Regions from separate parts of the Mesorhizobium monacense genome, predicted to be linked through region 2. Evidence: riboswitches for the same ligand, from Rfam matches in the RefSeq annotation. Region 2 holds a riboswitch; each other region holds the start of a gene.
What was found. Region 2 has a riboswitch for S-adenosylmethionine ahead of AC1RUK_RS23900 (O-succinylhomoserine sulfhydrylase). Riboswitches for the same ligand answer to the same signal wherever they lie in the genome.
Positions count from the first base shown of each region.

Region 1: it holds a riboswitch for S-adenosylmethionine, as region 2 does, so the genes downstream of both, metX (homoserine O-acetyltransferase MetX) here and AC1RUK_RS23900 (O-succinylhomoserine sulfhydrylase) in region 2, are expected to answer to the same signal.
Region 3: it holds a riboswitch for S-adenosylmethionine, as region 2 does, so the genes downstream of both, AC1RUK_RS31525 (hypothetical protein) here and AC1RUK_RS23900 (O-succinylhomoserine sulfhydrylase) in region 2, are expected to answer to the same signal.

Region 1 is NZ_CM165567.1:6,769,718-6,772,986, forward strand. It holds gene AC1RUK_RS32405 (DUF1330 domain-containing protein) at 1-238, shown strand, start outside; gene metW (methionine biosynthesis protein MetW) at 264-878, opposite strand; gene metX (homoserine O-acetyltransferase MetX) at 937-2,106, opposite strand; SAM riboswitch at 2,183-2,260, opposite strand; gene hisC (histidinol-phosphate transaminase) at 2,396-3,269, shown strand, end outside.
Region 2 is NZ_CM165567.1:4,979,901-4,983,169, forward strand. It holds gene AC1RUK_RS23890 (ABC transporter substrate-binding protein) at 1-74, opposite strand, end outside; gene AC1RUK_RS23895 (2'-deoxycytidine 5'-triphosphate deaminase) at 171-1,265, opposite strand; SAM riboswitch at 1,408-1,485, shown strand; gene AC1RUK_RS23900 (O-succinylhomoserine sulfhydrylase) at 1,541-2,728, shown strand; gene AC1RUK_RS23905 (ceramide glucosyltransferase) at 2,768-3,269, opposite strand, start outside.
Region 3 is NZ_CM165567.1:6,572,761-6,576,029, reverse strand. It holds gene AC1RUK_RS31530 (M20/M25/M40 family metallo-hydrolase) at 1-661, opposite strand, end outside; SAM-I-IV-variant riboswitch at 1,192-1,290, shown strand; gene AC1RUK_RS31525 (hypothetical protein) at 1,345-1,701, shown strand; gene AC1RUK_RS31520 (hypothetical protein) at 1,691-1,918, shown strand; gene AC1RUK_RS31515 (hypothetical protein) at 2,045-2,383, opposite strand; gene AC1RUK_RS31510 (hypothetical protein) at 2,703-2,939, shown strand; partial or broken gene AC1RUK_RS31505 (phosphate acyltransferase) at 2,972-3,269, shown strand, end outside.

The DNA of each region.
Region 1 (3,269 bases), 1.8 Mb from region 2:
GCTGGAACCCTTCGGCGGCCGCTTCCTGGTGCATGGTGGCGAGGTGGAGGTCGTCGAAAATAACTGGCCGGGACATCTGATCGTCATCGAATTCCCCGACCGCGACCATATACGCGGGTGGTACAGTTCGCCCGCCTATCAGGCGATCCTGGCGCTGCGCACCGAAAACTCGCAATCCGACGTCATCTTCGTCGACGGCGTCGAACATCCGCACAGGGCTACCGACGTTCTGGAATAGCGGCATGGCCGGCAGCCGGCCATGATCATCGCTTCAGCAGGAACACCGCCTGCTGGCCGAAGAAGTTCCAGAACCACCACGGCATCGAGAGGCCGATCTTCTGGCCGTTGGCGTCGAGAGCGGTCGCCCTTTCCACCGTGGCGCCGAGCTCCTCGACCAGATTGACGAAGTCGCGGATGGTGCAGAAATGGATGTTGGGTGTGTCGTACCAGGAATAGGGCAGGTCCTTGGTCACCGGCATCCGTCCCTTGACAAACAGCGACAGCCGCACCCGCCAGTGGCCGAAATTGGGGAAGGAGACGATGGCGCGGTTGCCGATCCTTAGCAGTTCGTCGAGCACCAGCTTAGGGTTGCGGGTGGCCTGCAGGGTCTGCGACAGGACGACGAAATCAAAACCCTTGTCGGGATAGAATTCGAGGTCCGTGTCGGCGTCGCCCTGGATGACGCTGAGACCGCGCGCCACGCATTCGTTGACGCCGCGCTGCGACAATTCCAGGCCGCGGCCGTCGACGTGCTTGGTCGCCTGCAGCAGTTCGAGCAGCAGGCCGTCGCCGGAGCCGACGTCCAGCACCCGCGACCGCGGCGGGATGAGACCGGCGACGACTTCAAGGTCGACGCGCTGGGCGCGGTTGACGCTCATGGCTTCGCCTCCTGCCTGGCGCGTGATCCCGGTCCGAAAAGTCCGCAACTTTTCGGGGTCATGCGCTAAGCCCTCTGGCCCGGGCGGCCGAGCCGATGAAGCCGTTGATGGCGGCGAACAATTCCGGTTCCTCGAGCAGGAAGGCATCGTGGCCGCGGTCGGTGTCGATCTCGACGAAGGATACGGAGGCGCCGGCGGCGTTCAGCGCATGCACGATCGAGCGGCTCTCCTCGGTCGGGAACAGCCAGTCGCTGGTGAAGGACACCAGGCAGAAGCGGGTCTTGGTGCCGGCAAAGGCATCGGCCAGCCGGCCGCCATGGTCGGCGGCGAGGTCGAAGTAATCCATGGAACGGGTCATGTAGAGATAGGAGTTGGCGTCGAAGCGGTCGACGAAGGTCATGCCCTGATGACGCAGGTAGCTCTCGATCTGGAAGTCGGCGTCGAAGCCGAACGTCAGCGCCTCGCGGTCCTGCAGATTGCGGCCGAACTTGCGGTGAAGTGCCGCTTCCGACAGATAGGTGATGTGGGCGGCCATGCGCGCCACCGCCAGGCCCTTTTCCGGGCGCTTGCCATGCTCGAAATATTTGCCGCCATGCCATTCCGGGTCGGCCATGACGGCTTGCCGGCCGACCTCATGGAAGGCGATGTTCTGCGAGGAATGGCGGGCGCCGGTGGCGATCGGCAACGCAGAGAAGACGCGCTCCGGATAGGTCGAGGCCCATTCCAGCACCTGCATGCCGCCCATCGAGCCGCCGAGCACGCAGAACAGTTTTTCGATGCCGAAATGGTCGACCAGCATAAGCTGTGCTCGCACCATGTCGCGGATGGTGATGATCGGCAGGTCGAGCCCGTAGGGCTTGCCGGTGGCCGGATTGGTCGAGGCCGGGCCGGTGGACCCGAGACAGCCGCCGATGACGTTGGAGCAGATGACGAAGAAACGGTTGGTGTCGATGATCCTGCCGGGGCCGATCAGCGCCTCCCACCAGCCCGGCTTGCCGGTCACCGGATTGGTGCTGGCAACGTGCTGGTCGCCGGTCAGCGCATGGCAGACGAGGATGGCGTTGGAGCGGGCATCGTTCAGCGTGCCATAGGTCTGGTAGGCGATCTGGAACGGCGACAAAAGCGTGCCGGCGTCGAGCTTCAGCGGCTTGTCGGCGCCGAAACGCAACACCGGGCTCGACGGTGCGTCGATCTCGTTGTTGGTTCTTCCAGGGCGCGGAGCGGCCATTATCTCTCTCTTGCATTACCCATCGTCCGGCCGGCGGCGGACAACAAAAAACCGGCAATGCCCTCGCAAAGCCGGTTACAGGATGCAAACGGCCCTTTAGCGAGTTGTTTAACGTGGCTGCAAGCCGACCGGCCAAATCACCACGGAACTGTCACATTCTTCTAGAACTCGCGCGCCTTGCCGTCAACGGCCGGTCGCTCGCGCCACTGCCGGCTCTCGACATTCCGGGCCACGGCTAGTATTTCCGCTGCGGCTTCCGGCGGAAGAATTCTCGATGGATTTGTTAGACATGAACAAGAGACCGGATCAGGCACGGCCAACGCCCCGCGCGGGCATCATGGACATCGACGCCTATGTGCCCGGCAAGAGCACGGCGCCGGACGGTGTCGCCAAGGTTTACAAATTGTCGTCGAACGAGAACCCGCTCGGCCCTTCGCCGAAGGCGATCGAGGCCGCGCGCGAGGTCGCGGCAAAACTCGATATCTATCCCGACGGCACCGCCAGGCGGCTGCGCGAGGCGATCGCCGAGGTGCACGGGCTGAATGCGGCAAACATCATCTGTTCCAACGGCTCCGACGAGATATTGGGCCTGCTGGCGCAGACCTATCTGGCGCCTGGCGATGAAGCGATTTTTACCGAACACGCCTTCATGGTCTACAAGATCTACATCCAGTCGGCCGGTGCGACGCCGGTCGCTGTCAAGGAGACCGACGAGCGCGCCGACATCGATGCGATACTGGCCGCCGTGACGCCGCGCACCAAGATCGTGTTCCTCGCCAATCCCAACAATCCGACCGGCACCTATGTGCCGTTCCAGGAGGTGCGCCGCCTGCATGCGAGGCTGCCCAAAAACGTGCTTCTGGTGCTCGATGCGGCTTACGCCGAATATGTCCGCCGCAACGACTATGAAGCCGGCATCGAGCTGGTCGGCGGAACCGAGAACGTGGTCATGACCCGCACCTTCTCCAAGCTCGGCCTTGGCGGGGCGCGGATCGGCTGGATGTATGGTCCGATGCACGTCGTCGACGCGATCAACCGCATTCGCGGCCCCTTCAACGTCAACGCCACGGCGATCGAGGCCGGGATCGCCGCCATCCGCGACCGCGCCCATGTCGAGCGCAGCGTGGTGCACAACGAGACCTGGCTGACCTGGTTGACTGAGG
Region 2 (3,269 bases):
ACCGACATCGAACCGGCGCCGAGCGTCAGCATGGCAGCCGCGGCTGCCGACAGGATCCATCTCGAGATTTGCATGGTCTTCCCCTTTATTTCCGTCACCTTGACGGACCGAGGCACAGCCAAGCATGGCGCGCCCGGTCAGGCAAGCACGGTCTGGCGGCGGCGGAACGATCAGCGCGCGGCGCGGAAATGCTTGGACAGTTTCAGGCCCTGTGCCTGGTAGTTCGAGCCGAGATCGGTGCCGTAAAGCGCCTGCGGCCGTTTCAGCATGTGCTCGTAGACCAGCCGCCCGACGATCTGGCCGTGATCGAGGATGAAGGGCACTTCATGGCTGCGCACTTCGAGCACCGCCCGGCTGCCGGTGCCGCCGGCCGCCGAATGGCCGAAGCCCGGATCGAAGAAGCCGGCATAATGGACGCGGAATTCGCCGACCAGCGGGTCGAAGGGCGTCATCTCGGCGGCGTAGAGCGGCGGCACATGCACCGCCTCGCGGGACACCAGGATGTAGAACTCGTCCGGATCGAGCACCAGTTCGCCGGCGCCACTCTTGTAGAGCGGCTCCCAGAAATCGACGACATCCTGCGCGGCACGCTTGTCGACATCGATCAGGCCGGTGTGGTGCTTGCCGCGATAGCCTACCAGCCCGTCCTTATCGCCGTCGAGATCGATGGACAGCGCAATGCCGCCGCCGGAAATGTTGGGCGGCTCGGTGGCCACCAGCATCTCGGCATGGTGCAGGTCGCGCAATTCACCTTCCGACAGCAACGCGTTGCCGGTACGGAAACGGATTTGCGACAGCCGCGAGCCGGCGCGCACGACGATCGGGAAGGTGCGCGGGCTGACCTCGAGATAGAGTGGACCATGATAGCCGGCGGCGATCTTGTCGAACTCATGGCCGCGATCGGTCATCACGCGGGTGAAGATGTCGAGCCGCCCGGTCGAGCTCTTCGGGTTGGCCGAAGCGGAAATGTCGGCCGGCAAGGCCAGGCTTTCCAGCAGCGGCACGATGTAGACGCAGCCGGTTTCCAGCACGGCGCCCTCGGCGAGGCTGATCTCGTGCAGCTTCAGCCGCTCGAGCTTGTCGACGACCTGGTGATTGGGACCGGGCAGGAAGGAGGCGCGCACGCGCCAGGCCTTGTCGCCAAGCCTCAGATCGAGGCTGGCCGGCTGGATCTGGTCGGCGTCGAGAGCGCGCGGCGATTTCAGCGCGCCCGACTGGAAAAGCGCGGAAATGTCCTGATCGGGAAGAATGCCTGTCTGCCGCAAAGGCTGGCTCCGCTTCAAGGCCGGGCTTTTTTTCGCCGCAGGTTCCTGCCGCAAAATCGTCGAACACTTTTGCGGAACCTGCTTGGTACAAACCTCTTAATGAAGCCGGCAATTGACGCAAGCGCGGTGCGGGTCTAAAGGGTCGTTATCCCGTGGTGATTTGGCCGGTCGGCTTGCAGCCACGTTAAACAAGTCGCTAAAGGACCGTTGGCCGCAAGGCCGTATGGACCGGTTGCGACTTTCGCGGCCGGTTTTTTTGTGTTTGGGACAGAGCAATGACCAAGAAGCGCGACTGGAAACCTCAGACGGCACTCGTGCATGGCGGGACCTTGCGTTCCGGCTTCGGCGAGACCTCCGAGGCGATGTACCTCACCCAGGGCTATGTCTACGAGACGGCACAGGCGGCGGAAGCCCGCTTCAAGGGTGAGGAACCGGGCTTCATCTATTCGCGCTATGCCAATCCCACCGTCGACATGTTCGAAAAGCGCATGTGCGCGCTGGAAGGTGCGGAAGACGCGCGCGCCACGGCCTCCGGCATGGCGGCGGTGACGGCTGCCCTTCTGTGCAGCGCCAGGGCCGGCGACCATATCGTGGCGGCACGCGCGCTGTTCGGCTCCTGCCGCTGGGTGGTCGAGACGCTGGCGCCGAAATACGGCATCGAGGCAACGCTGGTCGACGGCACCGATATCGCCAACTGGGAAAAGGCGGTCAAGCCGAACACCAAGCTGTTCTTCCTCGAAAGCCCGACCAATCCGACGCTGGAAGTGGTCGACATCGCCGCCGTCGCTTCGCTTGCCAATTCGATCGGCGCCAGGCTGATCGTCGACAACGTCTTTGCCACGCCCTTGCAGCAGAAGCCCTTGCAGCTTGGCGCCCATATCGTCGTCTATTCGGCGACGAAGCATATTGACGGCCAGGGCCGCTGCCTCGGCGGTGTCATCCTGTCGGACAAGAAGTGGATCGACGAGAATTTGCACGACTATTTCCGCCACACCGGTCCCAGCCTGTCGCCGTTCAACGCCTGGACCCTGCTCAAGGGCCTGGAGACGCTGCCGCTGCGCGTGCGCCAGCAGACGGAAAGTGCCGGCAAGATCGCCGACTTCCTTGCCGAGCGCCCAGAAATCGCCCGCGTCATCTATCCGGGCCGCGCCGACCATCCGCAGGCCGATATCGTCAAGAAGCAGATGACGGGCGGCTCGACGCTGATCTGTCTCGACGTCAAGGGCGGCAAGCAGGCGGCCTTCGCCTTCCAGAACGCGCTCGACATCGTGCTGATCTCCAACAATCTCGGCGACGCCAAGAGCCTGATAACCCATCCGGCGACGACGACGCACAAGAACCTCAGCGACGAGGCGCGCGCCGAGCTCGGCATCGGCCCGGGCACGCTCAGGCTTTCGGTCGGACTTGAGGATGCGGACGATCTGCTCGCCGATGTCGAACAGGCGCTGAAATCCGCCAAATAAAGGGTCCAGACTGCGATTGGACAAACGCCTGAGCGTTGCTCAGGCGCCCTCTTCCAGCTCGGTCATAGCCTTGGTGCGGATGGTCATCGCATTGCCGCGCCAGTCGACCGAGCCGCCGAGCCAGCCGCGCGCCCAGATCGCCGGCAGCATCAGGTCACGCACCATCATCGCCGGAATGGTACGTGGCGACAGATACCAGCCCTTGGCCCAGGCCAACGCGCATTCCGGCGCATAGGCGAGCGCCAGAACGCAGAGCACGGTGAGCGGCAGACTGATGCCGGCGCCGGCCGCTGCGACCAGGGCCAGTGCCAGCGGCACGGCCACGCCGGTCAGGATTTCGGGGGCGAAGAACAACGGGAAGGTGACGCGGCGCAGGCGCGCCCAACGGGCCTGGCGCGACCATATGTCACCGAGACGGCGCTCCCCAAGCGGCTGCTCGAAGGGCGAAGCGACAAGATTGACGCGCAGCCCCAGCCCGTTGACCAGCTTGGTCGCGGCGGCGTCCTCGGCGATCTCGGCGGCAAGCGCGCGGATGCCGCCA
Region 3 (3,269 bases), 1.6 Mb from region 2:
CGAAATTGCCGGAATGCACGTCGCGGCTCGCCGTCTTGGCGCGCAGTTCGAAACCTGCCACGCCGCGTGCCCCGAAGGTAATGACTGGAAGCCCGGATTCATGGAGCGGGCCGTCGGACGTCACGACCAAATCGGTTTTGAGCCTGTCAGCGTGCTCGCGCACGAACTCGGCTATGTGCGGACTGCCGATCTCTTCCTCGCCTTCAAGTAGGAAGATCACGTTGCAGGGCAAATCGCCATTGACCGCAAGATGCGTTTCGAGCGCCAGCAGCTGCGCGAAGTGCTGACCCTTATTGTCGCCAATTCCTCGCGCATAGATGCGGCCGTTGCGGATGGTCGGTTCGAAGGGCGGACTCTCCCAAAGTTCGAGCGGGTCCGGCGGCTGCACATCGTAGTGGCCGTAGAGCAGGACGGTCGCCTTATCTGGCGATACGTTGCGCCGGCCGAGCACCATTGGATGGTTCCTTGTCGGCACAATTTCTGCCTCCATGCCGAGGGCCTTCAGCATATCCACAAGCAGGGCCGCGAGTTCGCTAATGCCGACATTGTGCGCGCTTATGCTGGGGTGGCGTACATAATCCATCACGCGCGCGATGAATGCCTCGCGGTGGGCCTCCACATGATCAAACAGCTTCTGGAGATCGGCATCGACAACGCTCATTGGCGGCTCCCGCTATGTGGCCGGATGATGACGCCAGTCTCGTGAATAGCAAAACTTATTCTGGTGATCCGCAGAGATATAGAAATGCCCGTTTTCCGGACGTTGCGATTTGCCCAATCGAACGTCCTCTCTGGGTCAGGTCACGACGATGCCCGCGCCCAACCTAAATGTCCGCTCTGGACGATCCGCAGACCGAAGCTGCCGGTCTGTTCTCGGCCCGAACGCGACGTCCGAGTAGTGGCTTGGTAGTTGGCGCAACGTGCCCGTTCTGGCAGTTGAGCCGAACGGCAACTTCCCATTCACCTCGGCCATCGGCGGCAGCCAGTTGGTAGAGTTTGACCCTAGACTAGAACGCCAGCGGGTGAGATCGCCGCCGCCGGGACGGCCGGTCGCCGGCACCCGCCTCCGGGGTTTGTCTGTAGCGGGGTGGGGGTGGTTTGTGGAGCCTCAAATCTGCTCGATTTCACACCCCCCCAAACTTCAACCACGAGGAGAAAACTTGCCGAAGTGCAATCGTTTTGTTAAACTGATCTGTGCATCCAGAGAGGGCTTCGGCCCCGCCAACCAGCCTGACCGGCAACGGTGGTGAAGACGATGTGGCCCTGAACGGGGCAACAGTAGGTCAGAGCTCTCCACGATGTGTGCATTGACGACCGGCAAGGTCCGAAACCCATGGAGAACGTATGACCAACAAACATCCACCCGTCACTTGGGAACTGATCGACGACGCTGGGCTTATCGCCTCGCTGATGCGGATGGCGGATGAAAACGACCAGGCGGTCGCCGTGCTTGATCTCATCGCTCGTCGCGACGACCGCATCGAACGGCTTGGGCTGGGGCTGAGAGAGGCAGCAAGGGCGCTCTCCGGTGATCATGCCACCATCAGCAAGCGCATCGGGCGCTTGTTGCCGGAATTCGATGATCCGATGGCGCGCTTCAGGGATGACGTGCACCCTGCCGTTACGAATGCCCGCATTGCGGTGCACAACGCAAAAATCATGGGCCAGCTTGGTTCGGAGGCTCCGGACGATGAAGATTAACCGGTCGAAGAAGGCGCGCAAAGAGGTGACGGACGCACTCGCCTATCATCTCGACCTACTGCGGGGTTTGCGGGAGGAGCAGCGGCGAGCCATCGCTGAGGTGGCAGCTGGTGGAGAGAACACTATTGCCAGCGCGGTTCTCCTATCTCGCGATATCGTCAAATCCGAGCGCGGCAATGAGTGGCTGCGCCAGATTTTGGCATGTTATGATGAATGACCGTGGCGAGATCGATTCAGCCGGCTCGAAGCGAGGTCACGACGACTTCGGATTTGCAAGACGATGAAACGTGCCGGTCGTCGCCTTCTCGAATCGCAGCTGCATGCAGGCGTCTATCGCGGTATATTAGCCGAAGTCATCGTCGCGGCCGTTCGGCGTGACGAGCGCCATAGTCAGCACCCGGATAGATATCCCAAGCTCCGCCAAAGCTATCATGGCAACAAGGCCGTCGAGATTAAATCTCGCGTACCGAAGAGAAGTGCGAAGCCCCGGTGCACCACCCGCCCGGCCTTGTCGGCAGTCGCGGGTAGGCTGGCTTTGTGGGGCCCCGATCAGGCGCACGCGGCCGACACCCTCGTCCAGGTTCGGGGCCTCCTCGCGGCCGGCCGTTCTCGCCTCAAAACCCAAATCACTCTGAACGACCGAGTTCAACCGGTTGCGGTCCTTCAGTTGCGAGCGTTGCATGACGCGATCTGACCCTAACCGGTCATACCTGGGCCGAGATGGAGCGTCTCAGTTGGGCGGAAAGTTGCCGTTGGGCTCACCTGCCAGAACGAGCAGATCTCACCTCGCGCCGGTCTGCCCGACCGCATCGCAGTGGCATCGTCCTCACGGTTTTCAGGCCTGAAGCGCGGCCTTGGCCTCCCGCTCGCACGGCCCCAAGCGTCTGGCACCAGGTTTTTTTGCCGGCGAATATATTTGACAGGCCCGACCATGATCTGATGGCGGTCACCTAGCCTCGCTGGTATGCTAGCCTCATCGTGATAGGTATGGAGTTCCAGTCATGGAAGCGGAAGAGATGCAGGCGATTGCTGACACCCTCATGCGTGTCGTGACGCCAGGTATGAACCCCAAGCAGCTGCTGAAAGCCGCAAGGAAAGAGCATCCGAAGGCCTCGAAAAAGGACATCGTGTGGGCGGCCTTCTTTTCATTCATCGCCAATGCCGAAGAAGACCACGGAAGGACAAAGAACCTAAAGGCAATCGCCGAAGCCGAGCGCGTTGGCAGCAAAGCCCATTGAGGTCACGCCCCTTTTGGGTCCAACGATTGCCGGCGGCGCTATGCAAGATGGCCGACCGCGGCCAAATCACCGGCGGCGTGCTGGACGGGCCGCTCGCCTTCGACAATGCTATCGACCCAGAGGCCGCGCGGATCAAGGGCATCGGCGGACCGGTTGCGGGCCAAGCACAGGTTTTTGGTGCCGGATCTTGAGTCAGGGAACATGCTGGCCAAGAACCTGATCTTCATGGCCAAGGCCGATGCGGCGGGCATCGTTCTGGGAGCGCGTGTTCCGATCGTCCTGACCAGCCGAGCGGATTCGGTACGGACGCGGCTGGCCTCGGCTGCAGTG